Regions from separate parts of the Methylobacterium nigriterrae genome, predicted to be linked through region 3. Evidence: predicted binding sites of a transcription regulator. Region 3 holds the regulator's gene; each other region holds the start of a gene.
What was found. The regulator PhoB, encoded in region 3, activates phosphate uptake and scavenging genes when phosphate is short. The targets are predictions, from matches to a motif close to TGTCATNNANCTGTCAT.

Region 1: a site for PhoB is predicted at 1,755-1,771, ahead of WDW90_RS20295 (ATP citrate lyase citrate-binding domain-containing protein). Genes of this name have one in related genera too.
Region 2: a site for PhoB is predicted at 1,766-1,782, ahead of WDW90_RS12750 (Orn/Lys/Arg family decarboxylase). Genes of this name have one in related genera too.
Region 4: a site for PhoB is predicted at 3,497-3,513, ahead of WDW90_RS02135 (UDP-2,3-diacylglucosamine diphosphatase). Genes of this name have one in related genera too.

Annotation. Positions count from the first base shown of each region.
Region 1 covers NZ_JBAWTG010000042.1:10,362-15,501, forward strand. Annotated here, with positions in the region: gene WDW90_RS20290 (CoA-binding protein) at 1-399, opposite strand, end outside; gene WDW90_RS20295 (ATP citrate lyase citrate-binding domain-containing protein) at 415-1,710, opposite strand; gene WDW90_RS20300 (ABC transporter substrate-binding protein) at 1,812-2,882, opposite strand; gene WDW90_RS20305 (response regulator) at 3,022-3,687, shown strand; gene WDW90_RS20310 (sensor histidine kinase) at 3,684-5,126, shown strand.
Region 2 covers NZ_JBAWTG010000019.1:53,040-58,179, forward strand. Annotated here, with positions in the region: gene WDW90_RS12750 (Orn/Lys/Arg family decarboxylase) at 1-1,717, opposite strand, end outside; gene WDW90_RS12755 (hypothetical protein) at 1,913-2,101, opposite strand; gene WDW90_RS12760 (hypothetical protein) at 2,250-2,459, shown strand; gene WDW90_RS12765 (hypothetical protein) at 2,531-2,782, shown strand; gene WDW90_RS12770 (hypothetical protein) at 2,861-3,277, opposite strand; gene WDW90_RS12775 (GlcG/HbpS family heme-binding protein) at 3,526-4,077, opposite strand; gene WDW90_RS12780 (hypothetical protein) at 4,486-4,713, opposite strand; gene WDW90_RS12785 (hypothetical protein) at 4,882-5,061, shown strand.
Region 3 covers NZ_JBAWTG010000020.1:39,616-44,755, forward strand. Annotated here, with positions in the region: gene pstC (phosphate ABC transporter permease subunit PstC) at 1-401, shown strand, start outside; gene pstA (phosphate ABC transporter permease PstA) at 413-1,303, shown strand; gene pstB (phosphate ABC transporter ATP-binding protein PstB) at 1,348-2,166, shown strand; gene phoU (phosphate signaling complex protein PhoU) at 2,234-2,950, shown strand; gene phoB (phosphate regulon transcriptional regulator PhoB) at 2,974-3,675, shown strand; gene WDW90_RS13150 (GcrA family cell cycle regulator) at 3,817-4,371, opposite strand; gene WDW90_RS13155 (patatin-like phospholipase family protein) at 4,798-5,140, shown strand, end outside.
Region 4 covers NZ_JBAWTG010000002.1:108,782-113,921, forward strand. Annotated here, with positions in the region: gene WDW90_RS02120 (NADP-dependent methylenetetrahydromethanopterin/methylenetetrahydrofolate dehydrogenase) at 1-413, opposite strand, end outside; gene WDW90_RS02125 (D-2-hydroxyacid dehydrogenase) at 632-1,576, opposite strand; gene WDW90_RS02130 (aminotransferase class V-fold PLP-dependent enzyme) at 1,695-2,903, opposite strand; gene WDW90_RS02135 (UDP-2,3-diacylglucosamine diphosphatase) at 3,614-4,393, shown strand; gene WDW90_RS02140 (glycosyltransferase family 4 protein) at 4,491-5,140, shown strand, end outside.

The sequences.
Region 1 (5,140 bases), on a different contig from region 3:
GATCTCGCGGCTGTCGTGGACCGAGAGCTTCTCGGTGACGATGAAGATCTTGCGCAGGTCCGGATTGACCCGAATGAGTTCGGCGACGCCGTCGCGGGCGGCCGAGGGCGGCAGGTAGACGACGCCGCAATTGAAGCGGTGCCCGGCCTCCAGACCCTCGCGGACGTTGTTGTAGACCGGGATCTCGCCGAGTGGCGTCTCCAGCACCTGGCCGCGTCGGCCGGGCGAGGTGCCGAACACCACGTTGCCGCCCGAATAGGCGTGGCCGACCGGCGTCACGTCGCTCGATTCGCCGCCCAGGATGTTGAGCACGCAGACCCGGTCCTGGCGCGTGGCGACCTGGTCGAGTGAGCTGATGCCGACGTGGTACTTGAAGCTGCCGATGCCGTGCTTGTGCATGTCGTCCTCCCTTGCTTATTCGGCCGCGTGGCGCAGCGGCTCGCCGAGCCCGATGGCGCGCGCCACCGCCTCGCGGCCGCCCTGGCGCATCCACTGGTCGGCCTTGCGGGCGTAGGCGACGACCTCACTCATGTCGGAATCGAATCCGAACAGCCGGTATGGCAGGCCGAGCGCCTCGGCCGTGTCGCGCAGCGCTCCCATCCCGCGCACGAGGTTCGGGCCGCCGCGGCCCGCGACGATGTAGAGGGGGGTCGGCCCGTGCCGGCCCACGTGCTCGCGCAACGCGTCCGCCATCGCCCGGAAAGTCTCGAAGATGTCCGTGTTGTTCGACTTGCCGCCGATGATGAACAGCACGTTGGCTTGGGCCAGCCAGTGCCGGAAGCAGATGCGCGCCACCTCCTTCATCTTCTCGTAGGGCGGGTTGCCGCCGAAGTCCGAGGAGATGATCGCGTCGTCGCCGAGCATCTCGGTGACGAGGGAGTTGGCGCCGCCCCCGAAGGTCGGCGCCAGGATCGTGCCGCCCGGGTTGATGATGCAGACGTCGCTCTGGCCTTGGTAGGTCCGCAGCTGGTTGATCTCGGCCTCGAAGTCCGAGTAGTCGACCGAGAACAGGTGACCGGGCAGGCCGAGGCGCTGCCAGCGCGGGTCGTCGCGGTCGAAGCCGCACTTGAAGTCGCAGGCGACCGGGGTGAGGCGGCCGCTGCGGTCGGGGCGCATGCGGATCGGATTGAGCTCGACCGTGGTCATGCCGAAGCCGTGATAGAGCTCCCAGAGCTTGGGCAGCTGCTGCACCAGCGGCGAGATCAGGGCCTTCGGCGCGTTCAGTTCCGAGAGGGCGTTGGCCACCACGAAGGCCTTGAGGCCGGTGAGCGGATCGAAGGGGACCTGCGCCACCTCGGTCTTGTCGAGTTCCTCGATGTCGACGCCGCCGCGGTGGGTCAGCGTCATGGTCGGGGCGCGGAAGCGGGTGCTGTCGGTGATCGAGAAGTAGACCTCGTGCTCGGCCGGCACCGCGCCCTCGAAGGTGACGCCGTTGGCCTTCGCCACCGCGCTGCCGTGGCGGTGCTCGACGAAGTAGAGGCGCTCCTTCTCGCGCAGCGCCGTCCTCAGGTCGCTCGCGCGACCAACGAGGCCCGCCTTGCCCTTCTTGCCGACGCCGCCCTTGAAAACCGGCTTGATGAAGATCGAGCCGTGGCGGTCGATCAGGCCCTTGATCTCTTCCTCGCTCGCGTCCGGGCCCAGCACCTCGGACGTGGGAAAGCCGGCGAACTGAAGCAGCTTCGCGCCATGCAACATGCCCGTGACTTGCATTTGTTCCCTCCTGACTGTGTTGGAGGGATCTTAGGGATGTAACCTGTCACCAACCTGTCACGGCAAAAATTCTTGGCGAATGCAGAGTGAAGCTTGGCGTATTATCGTCCCTCAATGACGCGCCGCCATTGCTTCAGCGTCCGGCTGCGCTTGATTTGGTCCAGGGAGGTGAGGAGTTCCGGCCCGACCGCGATGGGACGCGGGGCGGAAGCCGCCGCGACGGGATGGTCGGGCTGGCGTGCGTCCGGGCGGGCGGGCGTCACCGACCTCGCTGCGAGCCTCGCCTGCCCCTCCCGGGAGAGCATGTAGTCGAGGAAGAGCCGAGCGGCCGCCTTGTGCCGCGCGGCCTTGGGGATGAAGGCGATGCGCGAGGTGATCAGCGTGTAATCGGAGGGCAGCACGACGCCGAGCCTCGAATCCCGCTTCGCCCGCTCCAGGGCGTAGGCGCCGAAGACGTCGTAGGCAAGCAGCGCCTCGCCGGCGGCGACGCGGTCGAGCATCGGCGTGGTGGCCGTGTAGAGCTTCGCCCCCACTTGGCCCAGGGCGCGCACGAGGTCCCAGGTCCGCGGTGTCACCGCGAGGTTCTGCGTGAGAAACAGGAAGCCGACGCCGCTGCGTTCCGGGTCGTAGGTGGCGACCTTGCCCTGCCACGCCTCCGGGTTCTGCATCAGGCTGCGGACGAGGTCCGCGTGGCTGCGCGGCACGCGCTCGTCGGGGAGCAGGGTGCGGTTGTAGGCAATCGCGACCGGCTCGGCGGTGACGCCGTAGGCCTCGTAGCGCCACACCGCCCAGGCCGGCAATCCCTCCGCCTCTTGCGAGACGTGGCGCTCGGCGTAACCGTCGTTCACGAGCTTGACCTGGAGATCCATGGCCGAGCTCCAAAGAATGTCCGCCGTGCCCCCGCCCGCCCCGGCCTCGGCGAGGAACTCCTCATAGAGCTTGGACGAGTTCGACTTGGTGTAATGGACAGAGACACCCGGATAGCGCTGCCGGAATCCCTCCAGAAGCCCGGAGGCCTCCGACTCGTCGGTCGTCGCGCGGATCACGACCGCGCCCTCCCGCACGGCGTCTGCGACGTCCTGGCGCTGTACATCGACGGGAGGGTCGATCTGGGCCCGAGCGGAGGCGAAGAGGACGGCAACTAAGATCAGTCCGGCCGTGAGGATCCGCACGTTCTCTCCCCCTCACGCACCTTTTCAGTTGCCTACGACGCCCCCGGTGACGAGGATCGAAAACTACAGGTTCGCGCCACGATTCCAAGCCGCTGCAGCGTGGGCGCGCGGGCGGCCTGCACCGAGGGAGGGCGGGCGGATGCGGGTGCTCGTCGTGGAGGACGACGCGGCCCTGGCCCGGGGGCTTGTGGCGTCGCTCCGGCTCGCCGGGCTTGCGGCAGACCACTCGGCGGACGGGGAAGAGGCGGCGCGGCTCGCCCTCTCGGAGCCCTACAGTCTGATCGTCCTCGACATCGGCCTGCCGGGCCTGTCCGGCTTCGAGGTGCTGCGGCGCATTCGGGCAGCGGCGAGCGCCGTGCCGGTGCTGATCCTGACCGCGCGCGACGCGGTGGCGGACCGCGTCCGTGGGCTGGATCTCGGCGCGGACGATTACCTGCTCAAGCCCTTCGCGCCCGCTGAGTTCGAGGCGCGGGTGCGCGCCCTGATCCGGCGCGGCCAGGGCTTACCCAACCCCGTCCTTTGCTGTGGAGCGCTCGCCCTCGACCGTGCGACCGGTTCGGTTACGCTTGACGGTGAGCCCCTGGCGCTTCGGCGCCGGGAGCTCGCGGTGCTCACTGTGCTGATGGCGAAGGCCGGGCAAGTCGTGTCGAAGGAGCGGCTGAGCGGCGAAGTGTTCGGCTTCGACGACGAGGTGGCGCCGAACGCTCTCGAACTCTATGTCGCGCGCCTGCGCAAGAAACTGCAGCCGAAGGGACCGGAGATTCGCACGATCCGCGGTCTCGGCTACCACCTCGACGCCGGATGAGCCGGCGCCCGCCCTCCCTGCGGCGCGGGCTGATGATGCGGATGCTGTTGCCCGCCACGGCCCTCGCCGTCGTGCTCGGTCTCGGCGGCGCTCTTGTTATCCGCGACGTGGTCGAAACGACGCACGACCGTCTCCTCGATGGCTCCGTCCTGGCGATCGCTGAGCGCCTCTCCTTGGACGAGGACAACGAAGTGACGGTGGACCTGCCGCGGGTGGCGCTCGGCATGTTGGAGAGCCAGGCGCAGGACCGGATCTACTACAGCGTCAGCTACCAGGGTCAGCTCGTCACCGGCTACCGTGACCTGCCCCGCCCCTCTCCGGGAGAAATGGAGCCCGGCCCGACCCGGCACTGGGACGCGGTGATGCGCGGCGCGTCCGTACGGGTCGCCGCCCAGGCGAGGCATCTCTACGGCAAGCCTGATCCGATCTTGGTGCAGGTGGCGGAGACGCGGGACGCGCGTCGCACCCTTGAGGCGCAGCTCCTCGGCGGCCTGTTCCTGCTCGAAGCCGTCCTTCTGGCTCTCGTCGGGGTGCTGACATGGTATGGGATCAGCCGCGGCCTCGCGCCCCTGGATCGGCTCAGCGCCGAGATCGACCGGCGGGCAGCGCCCGGCGCGATCAGCCTGCAGCCCCTCGACATCTCGCACGTGCCGGTGGAGGCAGCAGCCCCGGTTCTGGCCTTCAACACCCTCCTGGCGCGGCTGGAGCAGGTTATGGAGGCGGTGCGGCGCTTCACGGCCGATGCTTCCCACCAGATGCGCACGCCGCTAGCGGTGCTGCGCACACATGTTGATCTCGCGCGCCGTCACGGGATCAGCGCAAATCCCGAGGGCCGCGCGGCCCTCGACGACATTGAGGGCGCGGCGCTTCGCCTGGAGCATCTGCTCTCCCAACTCCTTGCACTCGCCCGCGCCGACGAGGACCCCGGCGCACTCGTGATGACGGATCTGGATCTGGCCGAGGTCGCCGCGACGGTTCTCGCCGACCAAGTCCCGCGGGCGCTAGCCGCGCGCATCGAGGTTGAGTACGAACGGCCGACCGGACCCGTCATGGTTCCGGGTCATCCGACCCTCGTGGGCGAGATCCTCGGCAATGTCGTCGATAACGCGATCCGCTACGCCGGAGCTGGCTCCCGGGTGGTCGTGCGGGTGGCGAACGAACCAAGCGGAGCCTGCGCCGAGGTCGAGGACGACGGGCCCGGGATTGCGCCGCAGCATCGGGAGAAGGTCTTCTCGCGCTTTTACCGGGTCGCTCTGAGCGGCGCCCCAGAGGGCAGCGGCCTCGGCCTCGCCGTAGTTCGGGCCCTCGCCGATCGGATCGGGGCTGCTGTGACCCTCCATGATGGATGCCGAGGCGGGCCTGGGCTGCTGGTCAGGATCGTCTTCCCGCCATCCCCATCTAAATCCTCCGAGCCGCGCGCGAAGCGACCGGACCCGTAACTCAGCCTTGTGCC
Region 2 (5,140 bases), on a different contig from region 3:
GCACGCCGTGCTCGGCATAGGCGCCCGTCGCCCGGTCGAAGCCCGGCGTCAGCACCGTGAGCTTGTTCGGGTCGGTCATCGCGTAGCCCGGGCCGACATGCGTGAAGCCGTGCCAGGAGGCGCCCGGCGCCAGTTCCCAGTGGCGCGGCTCGCTCGCGAGCTCGTCCGTCGAGAGGCTCTCCCAGGGCACCTCGGCCCCGTCGGCGCCCCGCACCACGTCCGGCACGAAGGGGTCGAAGAACCAGCGCTCGCGCGGATCGCCGCCCTCCTTCTCCTCGAACTCGCGGCGGATCGCCCGCACCTTCTTGCGCCACTCGATGCCGAGCCGGATCGTGTCGTCCCACAGGATCATGCCGGAGCGCCCCTTCATCATCTGGGCGCCGACGTCGAGGGAGGCGAAGAGGGGATAGAAGGGCGAGGTCGAGGCGTGGACGAGGAAGCTCTCGTTGAGCCGCCTGTGCTCGACGCGCCGGGTCTGGCCGCGGATGTGGCTGTCCTTGGTGTGGATCTGCGAGGCCTGGGAGAAGCTCGCGAGCTGCTTATGGGTCGATTGCGTGGCGATGATGCCGGGCGCCGTCTCGTCGAGGCCCTTGAACCCCATCGCGAAGCGGCCGGCGAAGAGCGGGTGGAACTTCATGAAGCCCGCCCAGGCCTCGTCGAACAGGATGTAGTCGCACAGGTGCCCGATCCGCTCCAGGATCCCTTGCGCGTCGTAGATCGTGCCGTCGTAGGTGCATTGCTCGATCACGGCGACCCGGAACGGGCGCTCGCGGCGCCACGCCTCCCTGTCCCGAACGAGCGGGTTCAGCCGGATCTTCTCGCGGATCGCCGCCTCGTCGAGGGCTTCCGCGTAGATCGGGCCGATCAGCCCATAGGCATTGCGGTCGGTCTCGAGGAAGATCGGGATGCCGCCGCCGAGGAAGAGGGCGCCGTGATGGGCCGCCTTGTGGTTGTTGCGGTCGAACAGGACGAGGTCGCCCTCGGCCACGAGCGCCGAGAGCACGATCTTGTTCGAGGCCGAGGTGCCGTTGAGGACGAAGTAGGTCTTCTCGGCGCCGAAGATCTGCGCGGCCTCCTTCTGCGCCTTCAGCGCCGGCCCTTCGTGGGTCAGCAGATCTCCCAGGTCGAGGACGGAATTATCGAGATCATCGCGGAAGATGGCTTCCCCGAGATGCTCGACGAAAATACGCCCGATCGGCGAGCGATTGTAGAAAATGCCGCCGTTGTGGCCCGGGCAGGTCCAGAGCTGGTTGCCCTTCTCGGCATAGTCGACGAGCGCGCCGAAGAAGGGCGTCTTCAGGGTCTCGGCGTACTGCGTGACGCGGGAGACGAGGCCGCGGGCGATGAATTCCGGCGTCTCCTCGGCGAGGAAGATGTAGCCGTCGATGAAGTCGAGGAGCTCGACCGGGATGTCCTCGAGGCGCTTGCGGCGAACCATGATGACGATCGGCATCTCGAGGCCGCGCCTGCGCATCATGTTGATGAGCGCCGCCGCCTTGCCGTCGAGGCCGCGCTTGCCCCAGTCGACCACCATGCAGCCGATGGCGGCGTCCGTCTGCACGGCGATCGCCGCGTCCTCCACGCGCCGCGCCCGCACCACCTCGAATCCCCGCCCCTCGACCGCGGTCACGATCTGCTGGACGCGCACGCCTTCGAGGTCGTCCGGATCGAAGTTCGGCGCGCACATCAGCACCGTGAAGCGGCGGTGGAAATCCATGAATCCGAGGTTCCCTGATCGTCGAGGCGCGCACCCTCGGGCGGGTCTGTGACGCTCGGATGACGGGCGGGCATCCCGACGCGGCCGGAGCGCTCCCGGAGCGAGGCCCGGTCGGGTGGGGCCGCGCCCCGCGTTGCCGATGCCGCACGCTCCCCGGTTCGAACCGGCATCCGCTTCGGCGGGGAGCGCGAGGCGCTACCGCCGCGCGGCGACCTTCTCGGCCTCCCGGGCGAGCCGCAGGGCGCGCAGGCGCTGCGTCTTCGCCTCGACGGCGGCCTGCGCCGCGTCGTGATCGGCCCAGGCCGCGGCGCCCGCGATCTCGCGCTCCTGCTGCTTCGCGGCCCGAGTTTCGGCCCTGTCGCGGATGCCGCTGTCGTTCGCCATCTCGGCTCCTCTTCTGGATCGTGTCGGCGGGATCGTGGCGGGAGAAATAGGGCGCGGGCACGAAAAGGCTCGCCCGAACCCGCCCGGCGCCCGGAACCGGGCTCCGCCACGCGCCTTCTCCATGCAATTGTTGGTTGAGGAGACCGCGATGGATCGAGAGCCGAATGCCCCGCAGCGCCCGCACGCCTCCGCCAGTGCGGCCAGCTCCGACAGGGAGGGCCCGGCGGAGGCCGCCCCCGGTCCCCATTCCCCGCCGCCGGCCACCTCGGATCGGGGCGGCCCGCAGAGCGGCGGCTACGAGGAGGGCCAGCGCGACCGCACCCGGTCGAATCGGAAGGGCGGCTACGGCGCCGGCTGAGCGCGGTCCCGGCCGTCGAGCGGTCGGGACCCGGCCGAGCGGCAACGGATGACGGGCGTGAGGAGAGACGGATGATCCTGGGCGTGACCGGTCTGCACGGATTGGAGCAGCTTTTCGTGGCCGAGCCGATCGCGCCGGGCGAGTTCGGCGTGGCGGTCCGGCAGGGCGGCGATCAGATCGTGCTGATCCGGTTGCGGGACGGCTCAGAGGCCGACGCCCGCGAGCTGGCGGCACTGCTCACGCGGCGGGTGCGCGCCGTGATGACGCCGTCGGTGGTCCAGGCCATGCTCGAGGAGGCGATGGCCGAGCCCGGCCCCGCCTGACGCTGGGGCCGCAACCCGGCACCACGATGCCGCGCCGGACCGGATGCCGTGCCGCGCAGCCCTCTCGGAAGCCGCCCCTCAGCATCCGACGCACACGGGCCTGGCCGCGTCGATGCCCGCGCGGAGAAGCTGGCTCATCCGCGCATCGCGGTCCCGCTCCCGAGGATCGCCGTCCGGCTCGGGAGCCCGTTCGGGGAAGGGCGCGCCGTCCGGTCGCGGATCGCCGGCCGCCTTCCGGAAGCGGCTCGCCAGCATCGAGGCCTCGGAGAGATCAGCCGGGCGCTGCCGCTCCCAGCCCGCGCGCGCGATCTCCGACCGCCGCAGCGCGGCGATCGGATCGATCCCGGAGCTGGGTTCCCAGAGAGGGGCGGGCACGGCGCGGCCCGCGCGGTGCCCGACTGCCCGATGGGATAGGAGGATCGTGCCGGGCTGCGCGCCCCGCGGAAGGGACGCGTATTGCGCCGGCCCCTTGAACAGCACCGAGCAGCCGCTCATCAGTATTAGGACGGGAAGCCCGACCAAGATCCGTAGCACAGCCATACCCGCAAACCTGGGGGGCGGGGTTAAGCTTGGCAATTCAACGGGGCGTTTCATCACCAGCCGCGTCGAGTTTTCCTGACTTGGTGCGAAACCGCGCCACTCGCCACGGCGGCGCGGGTCGGAGCCGCCCGCGCGCCTCGGGAAGCCGCGCCTCGGCACTGGCTCCGTCGGCACCGGGACGGTCCGGCGCAGGCGCGGCGGTCTTACTTGAGCGTGTCGGCGCCGACCTTGCAGATCAGGGCGTCCTGGTCGCCCGTGCCGCCGCTGCAGCCGATCGCGCCGACGATCTTGCCGTCCTGCACCAGCGGGAAGCCGCCGGGGGACGCGGCGAGCAGCGGGTCGAGGGTGCCGATATAGGGATGGCCGGTCTCGAACTGATTGTAGAAGACGCGGCTCTCCCGGCGCCAGCGGGCCGCCGTCCGGGCCTTGTTCTGCGAGATCGTGATCGAGGCGAGCTGCGCGCCGTCCATCCGCACGAAATGCAGGAGGTCGCCGTTCGGGTCGACCACGGCGATGTTCATCTTCCAGTTCCGCTTCCTCGCCTCGGCCTCGGCCGCCGCCAGCGCGTCCTTGGCCCGGTCGAGCGAGATGGGCGCCCCGTAGGGCACGTCGTAGGGCATCTTGTCCGGGGTCCCGCCCGAGGGCGGCTGCGCGGGCGGCGGGGCGGCCGGCGGCGTGCCGGGCTGCTGCGCGAGCGCCTGGCCGAGCGTGAGAACGAGAACCGCCGGTACGGCGGCCCAGAGCGAGGCGCGCATGGTCATCTCCCTGTCGCCGCGGCCTCATGGAGCGGGCCGCTGGCTCGGGCATGCGAGCGCAGAGCCGCGACATCTGTCAAGCCGGAACAACTTGCAATCGAAGACAGATGGGCGCCTCCGTGAACGGCCCCGAAAGCTGCCAGCCCGCCGCCTCGACGGTCGAGGCTGCAGCGATGACAGTCTTCGGCCTCCCGTGATTCCTTCATTCCGACGGCTCTGTCGCCGACGCTGCATCGGGTCCGGGCTGTGAACGTTGCGGAACAGGCTAAGGTTCGCGGCCGACAGGCCGGGAGGATGCGGATGAGGGGTTTGTGCGGGGCACCGCTCGCGTGGGAGCTGCTTTCTTGGGCGCTGCCGGGGCCGGCGCTGCCCGGGGCGGAGTGAGGCGTCTCGGCCGGGTCGGGCCGGTCAGCAGCCGCGGCAGACGCCGCCCATGGTCCGCTTCATCTTCGCATCCCAGGACTTCTGCTGCTCGGCCCTGTCACGGCCGAGCTTGTCCATCTCGGCCTGGTTCTTCTGGACATCCGGGCTGCCGGGATCGCCCACGGTCGCGGGCGTCGGCTGCCGGTGCGCAGGCGCGGGCGCGGCCGCCAGGGGGCCGCCGAGTAGGAGGAGAACTGTCGGGACGCGCAGCATGAGCCGCCTCCGGAATGGCGCCGGGACGCATCCTAGCACCGGAGCGCGGAACGTGCAGGCTTCCGGCCGATCCGTACGGCCGCGGAGGCGCCTCCCGACGCTTGCCGACCCGCTGGCGGGGCCTATCATCACCGTGAGTGTGTCGAACGACGAGGGAGGCGTGGGGCGATGGCATTCTTCGTGGGCATTGGCGGCCCCTGGATCGTGCTGATGATCCTCGATCTGCTGGCGACGAAACGGACGCTGGACCTGTCGCCCTCGGAGCAGGCCCAGGGTTGGCAGCGGCGGCTGGAACATCTTCTGCGCAGGCGCGAGACCGCGCCGCGGCCGGCCCGGCTGCCGGGCTGACGCCCGTTGCGGGCGCGATCCGGAACGGACGGACGCCGGCAGGGTGGCCTGCGCCGCGCCGTTCCGGTCCGACCCGGGA
Region 3 (5,140 bases):
TCGTGCCCTTCGTGGCCTCGATCACCCGCGACATGCTCGACCAGATCCCGACGGTGCTGCGCGAGAGCGCCTTCGGCATCGGCTGCACCACCTGGGAGGTGGTGCGCCACGTCCTCGTGCCGCAGGCCTCGGTGGCGATCATCGGCGCCATCATGCTGGGGCTCGGCCGCGCGCTCGGCGAGACCATGGCGGTCACCTTCGTGGTCGGCAACGCCAACCGGCTCTCGGCCTCGATCTTCGATCCGGGCTCGACCATCGCCTCGCGCATCGCCAACGAGTTCAACGAGGCGGACGGCCTGCAGCTCAACGCCCTGATGGCGCTCGGCTGCATCCTGTTCGTGATCACCTTCTTCGTCCTCGTCATCGCGCGGCTGCTCGTGCGCCGCGTCAAGGTCGCCTGAGGATCCTCGCGATGGACGTCACCAACCCCCTCGGCCAGACCCGCGCGGCGCCGGCGAACCGGGTGCGCCCGAGCCGGCGCGTCGCCGACCGGGTGCTGCGCTTCTCCTGCCTCGCCGCGACGGTGCTGGGCGCCATCGTGCTCGGATCGATCCTCCTGATGCTGATCATCGAGGGGCTGAAGGGCCTCTCGCCCAGCCTGCTCACGCAGCCGACGCCGGGCCCGGGCTCGGAGGGCGGGGGCATCGCCAACGCGATCCTGGGCAGCCTCGTGCTGACCCTGATCGGCATCGTGGTGGCGACGCCGGTCGGCGTCATGGCCGGCACCTACCTCGCCGAGTACGGCCGGGCCTCGAAGCTCGCCGACCTGATCCGCTTCCTCAACGACATCCTGCTCTCGGCGCCATCGATCCTGATCGGTCTGTTCGTCTACACCCTGATGGTGCGGCCGATGGGCACCTATTCGGGCTGGGCCGGCGGCGTGGCGCTCGCCATCATCGCGACGCCCGTGATCGTGCGCACCACCGAGGACATGCTGCGGCTCGTGCCGGGCTCCCTGCGCGAGGCCGGCGCGGCGCTCGGTGCGCCCCCCTCCCGGGTGATCATGAGCGTGACCTGGCGCGCCGCCTCGGCGGGCATCGTCACGGGCATCATCCTGGCGCTCGCCCGCATCGCCGGCGAGACCGCGCCGCTACTGTTCACGGCGCTCAACAACAATTCCTGGTTCAGCCGCGACCTGATGGGCGGCGTCGCGAACCTGCCGGTGATGATCTACCAGTTCGCGCTCTCGCCCTACCCGAACTGGCAGGGTCTGGCCTGGGCCGGCGCCCTCCTGATCACGGTGACGATCCTCGGCCTGTCGATCCTCGCCCGCCTCGTCATCAAGCCACAGCGGGCGCGCTGAGCCGCGCCCGACCGCCCAGCGACATCCTCGCGAAGGACACCCCGATGAGCGTCGCCCCCGCGATCACCGCCGCCCAGGCCAACGGCCGCAATAAGGCCGACGAGCGCGCGCCCGTGCGCATCGCGGTGAAGGACCTCGACTTCTATTACGGGACCTTCCACGGGCTGAAGGGCATCAACCTCAACTTCCACGACCGGCAGGTGACGGCCCTGATCGGCCCCTCGGGCTGCGGGAAGTCGACGCTGCTGCGCACCTTCAACCGCATCTACAGCCTCTACCCCGAGCAGCGCGCCGAAGGGCAGATCCTGCTCGACGGCCAGAACGTGCTCGACCCCAAGGTCGACCTCAACGAGCTGCGCGCCCGGGTCGGCATGGTGTTCCAGAAGCCGACGCCCTTCCCGATGTCGATCTACGACAACGTCGCCTTCGGGCTCCGCCTCTACGAGCGCCTGCCGAAGGCCGAACTCGACGTGCGCGTCGAGGAATCCCTGCGCAAGGCCGCGCTCTGGGACGAGGTCAAGGACAAGCTCCGGCAGTCCGGCATGGGCCTCTCGGGCGGCCAGCAGCAGCGCCTCTGCATCGCCCGGACGGTCGCCCAGCGCCCGGAGGTGATCCTGTTCGACGAGCCGACCTCGGCGCTGGACCCGATCTCGACGGGGCGCATCGAGGAGCTGATCGAGCAGCTGCGCGACGAGTTCACGATCGCGATCGTGACCCACAACATGCAGCAGGCCGCCCGCATCTCGCAGTTCACGGCCTTCATGTATCTCGGCGAGCTCGTCGAGTTCGGGCCCACCACCCGGATCTTCATGAATCCCGAGAAGCGGCAGACGCAGGACTACATCACCGGCCGCTTCGGCTGAGCCGCCCGCGGGCGCATCCCTCCCTCACCGCGGTCCCGCCCGGCGGGCCGATCGAGGACGCCAGACCATGTCCGAGCACATCGTCACCTCCTACGACACCGACCTCGAGGACCTGCGCCGCTCGATCGCCGAGATGGGGGGCGTCGCCGAGAAGATGATGGCGGATGCGAGCGTCGCCCTCGTGCGCCGCGACACCGCACTCGCCCAGAACGTCATCGCGGCCGACAAGCGCCTCGACGTGCTCCAGCGCGAGATCGAGGAGCGCGCCGTGCTCCTCATCGCCCGCCGCCAGCCGCTCGCCATCGACCTGCGCGAGACGATCTCGGCGATCCGCGTCTCGGGCGACCTCGAGCGCATCGGGGACCTCGCCAAGAACATCGCCAAGCGCGTCGTGGCGATCAGCGATCAGGCCCAGCCGCAGAAGATCGTGCTCGGCGTCCAGCACATGAGCGACCTCGTGCAGGAGCAGCTCAAGGACGTGCTCGACGCCTACGGGGCCCGCGACACCAAGGCCGCCCACGACGTCTGGCAGCGCGACGGCGCCATCGACGCCCTCTACAACTCCCTGTTCCGCGAGCTCCTGACCTACATGATGGAGGACCCGCGCAACATCTCGTTCTGCACGCACCTCCTGTTCTGCGCCAAGAACGTCGAGCGGATCGGCGACCACACCACCAACATCGCCGAGACGATCCACTATCTCGTCACCGGCGTGACCCTGACCGACCGCCCGAAGGACGACGCCTCGAACTACGCCACGATCGCGCCCCGGGCCGGGGCCTGAGGCGATCCGGCTTTGACGAGACCATGAGCACCCGCATCCTGATCGTCGAGGACGAGGAGGCCCTCACGCTCCTCCTCCGCTACAACCTCGAGGCCGAGGGCTACATCGTCGACTCGGCCGTGCGCGGCGACGAGGCCGACCTGCGCCTGCACGAGCAACTGCCCGACCTGATCCTGCTCGACTGGATGCTTCCGGGCCTGTCCGGCATCGAGCTGTGCCGCCGCATCCGGGCGCGCCGCGAGACCGAGCGCCTGCCGATCATCATGCTGACCGCTCGCGGCGAGGAGGGCGACCGCATCCGCGGCCTCGGCACGGGCGCGGACGACTACATCGTCAAGCCGTTCTCGGTGCCGGAACTCCTCGCCCGCGTGCGCGCGCTCCTGCGGCGCGCCAAGCCCGCCCACGTGGCCAGCCTCCTGATCGCGGGCGACATCGAGCTCGACCGGATGAGCCACCGGATCCGCCGCTCGGGCCGCGAGATCCATCTCGGCCCCACCGAGTTCAAGCTCCTCGAGTTCCTGATGCAGAGCCCGGGCCGGGTGTTCTCGCGCGAGCAGCTCCTCGACGGCGTCTGGGGCCACGACGTCTACATCGACGAGCGCACGGTCGACGTCCATGTCGGGCGCCTGCGCAAGGCGATCAACCGCCCGCGCCAGTCCGACCCGATCCGCACCGTGCGCGGCTCCGGCTATTCCTTCGACGAGATGTTCTCAGGCGTCGAGTAGGGCGCGGCCGGACAGGATCGGGCTCGCGTCCCCTCTGCCGTGGGGGACAGGGCGAGGTCCTTCCGGACAGGGCGCATCCCGCGCCCGGTCCGCGTTCCGCGGATTCTCCCGCGCGGGCGAGGCGCGCGGCGCCGGCCGGCCTCAGCGGAAGCCCGCGACCCTCCGGTCCCGCTTGCGCTCGGCGGCGGGCTGGTAGGCGATCTGGGCGTGGTGGCTGCAATAGGGCAGGCCGGTGATGGCGCGGCCGCCGCAGAATCGGAACTCGGGGGTCGTCGGGTCGCCCATCGGCCAGCGGCACATCGATTCGCGCAGATCCATGATCGTGACCCGCTCCGAGACCGCGAGCGGCACCTGGTCGGCGGCCGAGGCCGGCGCCGCGGCCGGCGGGAAATCGGGGGCCGGGCGGTGCGAGGCGATCGCGATCGGCTCGGGCGCGTCGGCGGCGATCTCGGCCACGGTCGCGGCCTCGATCTCGCCCTCGGCCTCGCGCAGGGGCCGCTTGCGGCCGTTCACGGGGGCGCCGGCCACCGGCTTGACCCGGCCGGCGAGACCCAGCCGGTGCACCTTGCCGATGACCGCGTTGCGGGTGACGCCGCCGAGCTGCGCGGCGATCTTGCTGGCGCTCTGGCCGTCTTCCCACAGGCGGCGCAGAAGGTCGACGCGCTCGTCCGTCCAGCTCAGGCTCGCTTCCGTCATCGCCCCCTCCGAACGCTGCGATCACCGCTTCCGCCCCCCGGCGGACCCGACGCGGTTCGGACGCACGAGGCCCAACGCGGCCCGCGTGCGAGCCGCGTCCATGCGGAGCCTGCCGGTGCGAAATCCGTCCGTGTGCGCCACTGGTGATGGCCGCCGCGCGTGTTCCCTGCGGCAACGGTCCGAACCTACAAGAGGCCTCGTGGACGATGCAAGAGTCGACGATCAGACTCGGCCGCCGGGCGTCCGCGGTTTCCACCGGCAATGGCCGCGCCGCGCCGGCCGGCCGCTCACGACGCCGGCGCCTGTGGCGGCCTTGCATCAGCCGATCACCGTCGCGTCAATTGCCGCGCTCGGCCGGGAACGCTAGAATGGCCAAGCTCGTTCGGTTGGGGGTGCAATCGGAAGCTTGAGCGCTGGGACTTGGCGATGGCACGTCGGTTGGATTGGTTGCGCGGCGCCCTCGCGCTCGGGCTGGCGGGTCATCTCGCCGCCTGCTCGTCTATTCCGCGGATTCCCTACACCGCCGAGCAGGCGGCGTACGCGAGCGTGCCGGGCATCCCCGCCGCCCGCGCCTTCGCGGACGCTTCCTCCGAGACCTTCGCCGAGATGGCCGCGCGGCCCGAGGCCAAGCGCCAGGCCTTCAACTATCTCGCCCTGTCGGGCGGCGGCGGCGACGGCGCCTACGGGGCCGGCATCCTGAACGGCTGGACCGCCTCCGGCACCCGGCCGGAATTCTCCCTCGTCTCGGGCGTGAGCACGGGCGCGCTGA
Region 4 (5,140 bases), on a different contig from region 3:
AGCAGCGCGGCCGAGCGCATGCCGACCGGGCCGGTGCCGGCCAGGATCACGGCCTTCTTGCCTTCGAGCGACCCGGCCGCCTTGGCGACGAGGGCGACGCCCGCGGCGGCCGTGGTGTTCGAGCCGTTCGAGTCGAGCATGGTCGAGACCCGGAAGGGCCCGAAGAAGCGCTTCTTGACCGCCGCCAGCACCGCCTCGCCGGCCGCCATGTTGCCGCCGCCCACGAAGATCGCCGTCGACTTCTTCTCCGACCCGCCGCGGGTGTAGATCGTGCCGTCGACCAGCGCCCCGACATTCTCCGGCGTCACGCCGCCGTAGCCGGTGATGTGGTCGGCGCCGCCGTCGTAGCCCACCACCGTGTCGAACACGCTCGGCACCGCATCCGTGTCGAACAGGAAAAGCAGCTTCTTCATTGTTTGTCCCTTCGTCCGCGCGGCCTCGCGCGGTTCAGCGTTTCCAACTCGATCCCGAGGCCGACGGTCCGCCTCCCGCATCCTCGTCCCGGGGCCGCGGGGGCAGCCCGCAATTCGGACGCGCGAGAGGCGCAGGCCGGACCTCGACCCGCGGCGCCCCGGGATGGCGAGGCGGCGGGCCGTGGCGGCCCGGCCGCCGACGGCCGCCACGGCCCGCGTCAGCCCTCGACGACGTTCTGCGGCTTGCCCCCGACGAACGCCTCGATGTTGTCGACGAGCTGGTCGGCGAGGATCTGCATCGCCTGCTTGCTCGCCCAGGCCACGTGCGGGGTCACGATCAGGTTCGGCAGGTCGGCGTCGGCCAGGATGTTGCCGTTCTTCGGCGGCTCCTGCGCCACCACGTCGAAGCCCGCGCCGGCGATCGTGCCGCTCTTGAGGGCCTCCAGCAGCGCCTCCTCGTCCACGAGGCCGCCGCGGGCCGTGTTGATCAGGATGGCGCTGCGCTTCATCTTCGCGAGCTCGTCGCGCCCGATCATGTTCTTGGTGTCGGGGGTGAGCGGCACGTGCAGCGTGATGACGTCCGAATCCCTCAGGATCGTCTCGAAATCGACGAGGCCCTCCTGCGGGAAGACGTCGTAGGCGATCACCTTCATGCCGAGCGCCTCGGCCCGCTTGGCGATCGACTTGCCGAGCGCCCCGTAGCCGACGATGCCGAGCGTCGAGCCCGCGATGTCGTGGATCGGGTAGTCGAAGTAGCAGAACTGGGTCGACTTCGCCCAATCGCCCCGGCGCACCGAGTTGGCGTAGGGCACGATGGCGCGGCGCAGCGCGAACATCAGCCCGACCACGTGCTCCGGCACGGTGTTGAAGGCGTAGTTGCGGATGTTGACGACCGTGACACCCTGCTGCTTGGCCTGGGCCTTGTCGACGACGTCGGTGCCGGTCGCCGCCACCGCGATCAGCTTCAGCTTGGGCAGCTGCTTCAGCGTGTCGGCCCGCATCGGCACCTTGTTGATGATGGCGATCTCGGCATCCTTCAGGCGCTCGACGATCTCCTCGGGCGTCCAGGTCGACTCGTACTCCGTGTATGCGTGCGGGAAGTTGAATTCGCGCACCTTGGCATCGAGGGATTCGCGGTCGAGGAAGACGATGTTCTGCGTCATGGAGAACCCCTTTCAGAACCCGGTTTCCGGGCGGCCGGCGCTGGCGTCCGCGGGCCTTCATCGGTCCGTGTCTTAGAGCGGACGGGGCCGAGTCGGCCGGCCCCGTCCGGGTTATCCACTAGGCCTTCGAGAGGGGGTTCTCGCGCAGGTAGCTCGAGGCCGCGGCGACGCCCGAGCCCGGGGTCACCTTGATGCCGTTGTCGAGCATCGACATCTCGGCGCCGGCGATGGCGGCGAGCAGCGACAGCTCGTTCAGGTCGCCGACATGGCCGATGCGGAACACCTTGCCGGCCACTTCCGACAGGCCCGCGCCGAGCGCGAGGTTGTAGCGGACATAGGCGTGCTTGATGATCTTGGCGGCGTCGACGCCCTCCGGCACGACGATCGCCGTGACGGTGTCGGAGTTCCACTTGGGCTCCTTGGCGCAGGTCTTGAGGCCCCAGGCCGCGACGGCCTGGCGGGTCGCCTCGCCGAGCACCGCGTGCCGGTTGTAGACGTTCTCGAGGCCCTCCTCGAACAGGCAGGCCAGCGCCTCGCGCAGGCCGTAGAGGAGCGGCAGCGGCGGCGTGTAGGGGAAGTAGCCGGTCGGGTTCGCCTTCCGCTGGTCGGCGTAGTCGAAATAGACCTTGGCGAGGCGGTCGTTCTTGCCCGCCTGGCTCTCGGCGGCCTGCAGGCCCTTCGGGCTGATGCAGGCGACGCCGAGGCCGGCCGGCAGCATCAGGCCCTTCTGGGAGCCCGCGATCGCCGCGTCGACCTTCCACTCGTCGGCCTTGAAGGGCAGCGAGCCGATGGAGGACACACCGTCCACGAAGAGCAGCGCCGGGTGGCCGGCCGCGTCCATCGCCTTGCGGACGGCGCCGATGTCGCTCGTCACGCCCGTGGCGGTCTCGTTGTGGACCACCATGACGGCCTTGATCTCATGGTTCTTGTCGGCCCGCAGGGCCTCCTCGATCCGCTGCGGGTTCGCGCCCGTGCCCCAGGCCTCCTCCTGCACGATCACGTCGAGGCCGAGGCGCTGCGCCATGTCGATCCAGAGATGGCTGAACTGGCCGAAGCGCGAGGACAGCACCTTGTCGCCGCGGGCGAGCGTGTTGCAGAGCGCCGATTCCCAGATGCCGGTTCCGCTCGAGGGGAACAGGAAGATGGTGCCGTCCGTCGAGCCGAACACCTTCTTGGTGTCCTCGAACAGGGGCTTCGTCAGCGAGGGGAAGTCGATCGAGCGGTGATCCTCCGACTGGACCATCATGGCCCGCAGGACGCGGTCCGGGATGTTCGTCGGGCCCGGCACGAACAGATGGTTACGACCCGGCCGTCTCGTTGCCGCCATGTTGTTTCCTCCGATTTCCAAACTCGATGGCCGGACCGATGCCGGCGCCAGGATGAAGTCAGCGAGCCGCCGTCGCTCGTGGTTGCCGCGATCGTCGGGGGAGGGGTCCCCTCGACCGCTCGGGTGCGAAGGTGGTCACGGACGGGACGGTCCGTACTTCGCGGATCCCGCCGCCCGGAACAGGCCGGACCGGTTGCACCGGGCCGCGTTCCATTCCGTCGACGTCGTCCACCCCCGAGGTCAGATCATGGTGCCGTGCGGAGCGGCGGGGCGGCATGTGCCGCTCGCGGTCGCGGCATGGTTGCATGCCGGTCGCCTCCGAGTAGCCAGAGCCTCAATGCGTCGGTCGGCGCGCGCTTGCAAGCGCTCCGACGTATCATGGACACCTTCCTTCCTGTCGTCGGCGATCCCGTTGGCCGTTTCCGGCGCCAGGCTCGGCCCGGCGGTCTCCTTGGCCACAATTATGACTGCCTCGGCGAGGGAAGGAAAACTCAAAAAACTTGGCCGCTCGTCAAAAAAATTATCGTGCGATGCAACGTCCCGCTGCGCATCCGCTCAATCTCTTCGGCAGTGCAGCAAGGTTTCCCCGGCGGCGTCATCAAACTGATACCGGAATCCGGTTTGGCTCGGGGCCTCGAATCCGCCGGGAGACGCTCGTGGCCGAAGACACGGAGAAGGCGACCCGCGTCCGGACGCTCTTCCTGTCCGACATGCATCTGGGCACGAAGGGCTGCCAAGCCGGTCTGCTCTTGAATTTCCTCAAGGACTACGACGCGGACGAGATCTACCTCGTCGGCGACATCGTCGACGGCTGGCAGCTCCGCTCGGGCTGGTACTGGCCGCAGGCACACAACGACGTCGTCCAGAACCTGCTGCGCAAGGTCCGCAAGGGCTCGACGATCATCTACGTGCCGGGCAACCACGACGAGTTCCTGCGCGACTATATCGGCACGACCTTCGGGGGCGTCGAGATCGCCGAGAGCCGCATTCACGAGGCGGCGGACGGACGGCGCTACCTCGTGATCCACGGGGACCAGTTCGACATGGTGGTGCGCCACGCCAAGTGGCTCGCCTATCTGGGCGACGGCGCCTACACCTTCGCGCTCTTCGTGAACACGGGCCTCAACCGCGTGCGCCGCCGCCTCGGCCTCGCCTACTGGTCGCTCTCGGCCTGGGCCAAGCTGAAGGTGAAGAACGCCGTCAACTTCATCGGCAAGTTCGAGGAATTCCTGGCCGCCGAGGCGCGCCGCGTCGGCGCCGACGGCGTCATCTGCGGCCACATCCACCACGCGGCCAGCCGCGAGATCGATGGGCTGCGCTACCTCAACACGGGCGACTGGGTGGAATCCTGCACGGCGATCGTCGAGCATTACGACGGCACCATGGAGGTGCTGCACTACCCGAGCGTGCTGCGCGCCCGCGAGGCGGCGCTGGCGGCTGCCGTCCAGGCAGCCGAGCCGGAGCCGGCCGGACGCCGGGCCGTCGCATGATCCCGCCCGTCGGGCGCCCGCGCGTCCATCCCACCCGGACCCGCGCCTCGGGCCGTCCGGCCACGGCCGGCGGCCAGTCATGCGGGCGGCTCGTCCCATGAGGCTCCTCATCGCCACCGATGCCTGGGCTCCGCAGGTGAACGGCGTGGTGCGCTCGCTGGAGCACATGGCGGCGGCGGGGCGCGGCCTCGGCTTCGACCCCGTCTTCCTGACCCACCAGGATTTCCGCTCGGTACCCCTGCCGGGCTACCCGGAGATCCGGCTCTCGCTCGCGACGAAGCGCAGGATCGCGGACAGCTGGGGCCGCCTCGACCCGACCTACGTGCATATCGCCACCGAGGGGACGGTGGGCTACGCCACGCGCCGGTACTGCCTGTCGCGGGGGCGGCCCTTCACCACGAGCTACCACACCCGCTTCCCCGAATACCTCGCCGCCCGCGCCCCCGTGCCGGAATCCTGGAGCTACGCCTGGCTGCGCCGCTTCCACGGGGCGGCGAGCGGCACCATGGTGTCGACGCCCTCGCTGGAGCGCGATCTCGCCGGCCGCGGCTTCACCAACCTGATGCGCTGGACCCGCGGCGTCGACACCGAGCTGTTCCGGCCGCAAGCCTCGGACGCGCTCGACGGGCTGCCCCGGCCGATCTTCCTGTTCGTCGGGCGGCTCGCCGTGGAGAAGAACGTCGCGGCCTTCCTCGGCCTCGACCTGCCGGGCACCAAGGTGATCGTCGGCGACGGGCCGGACCGGGC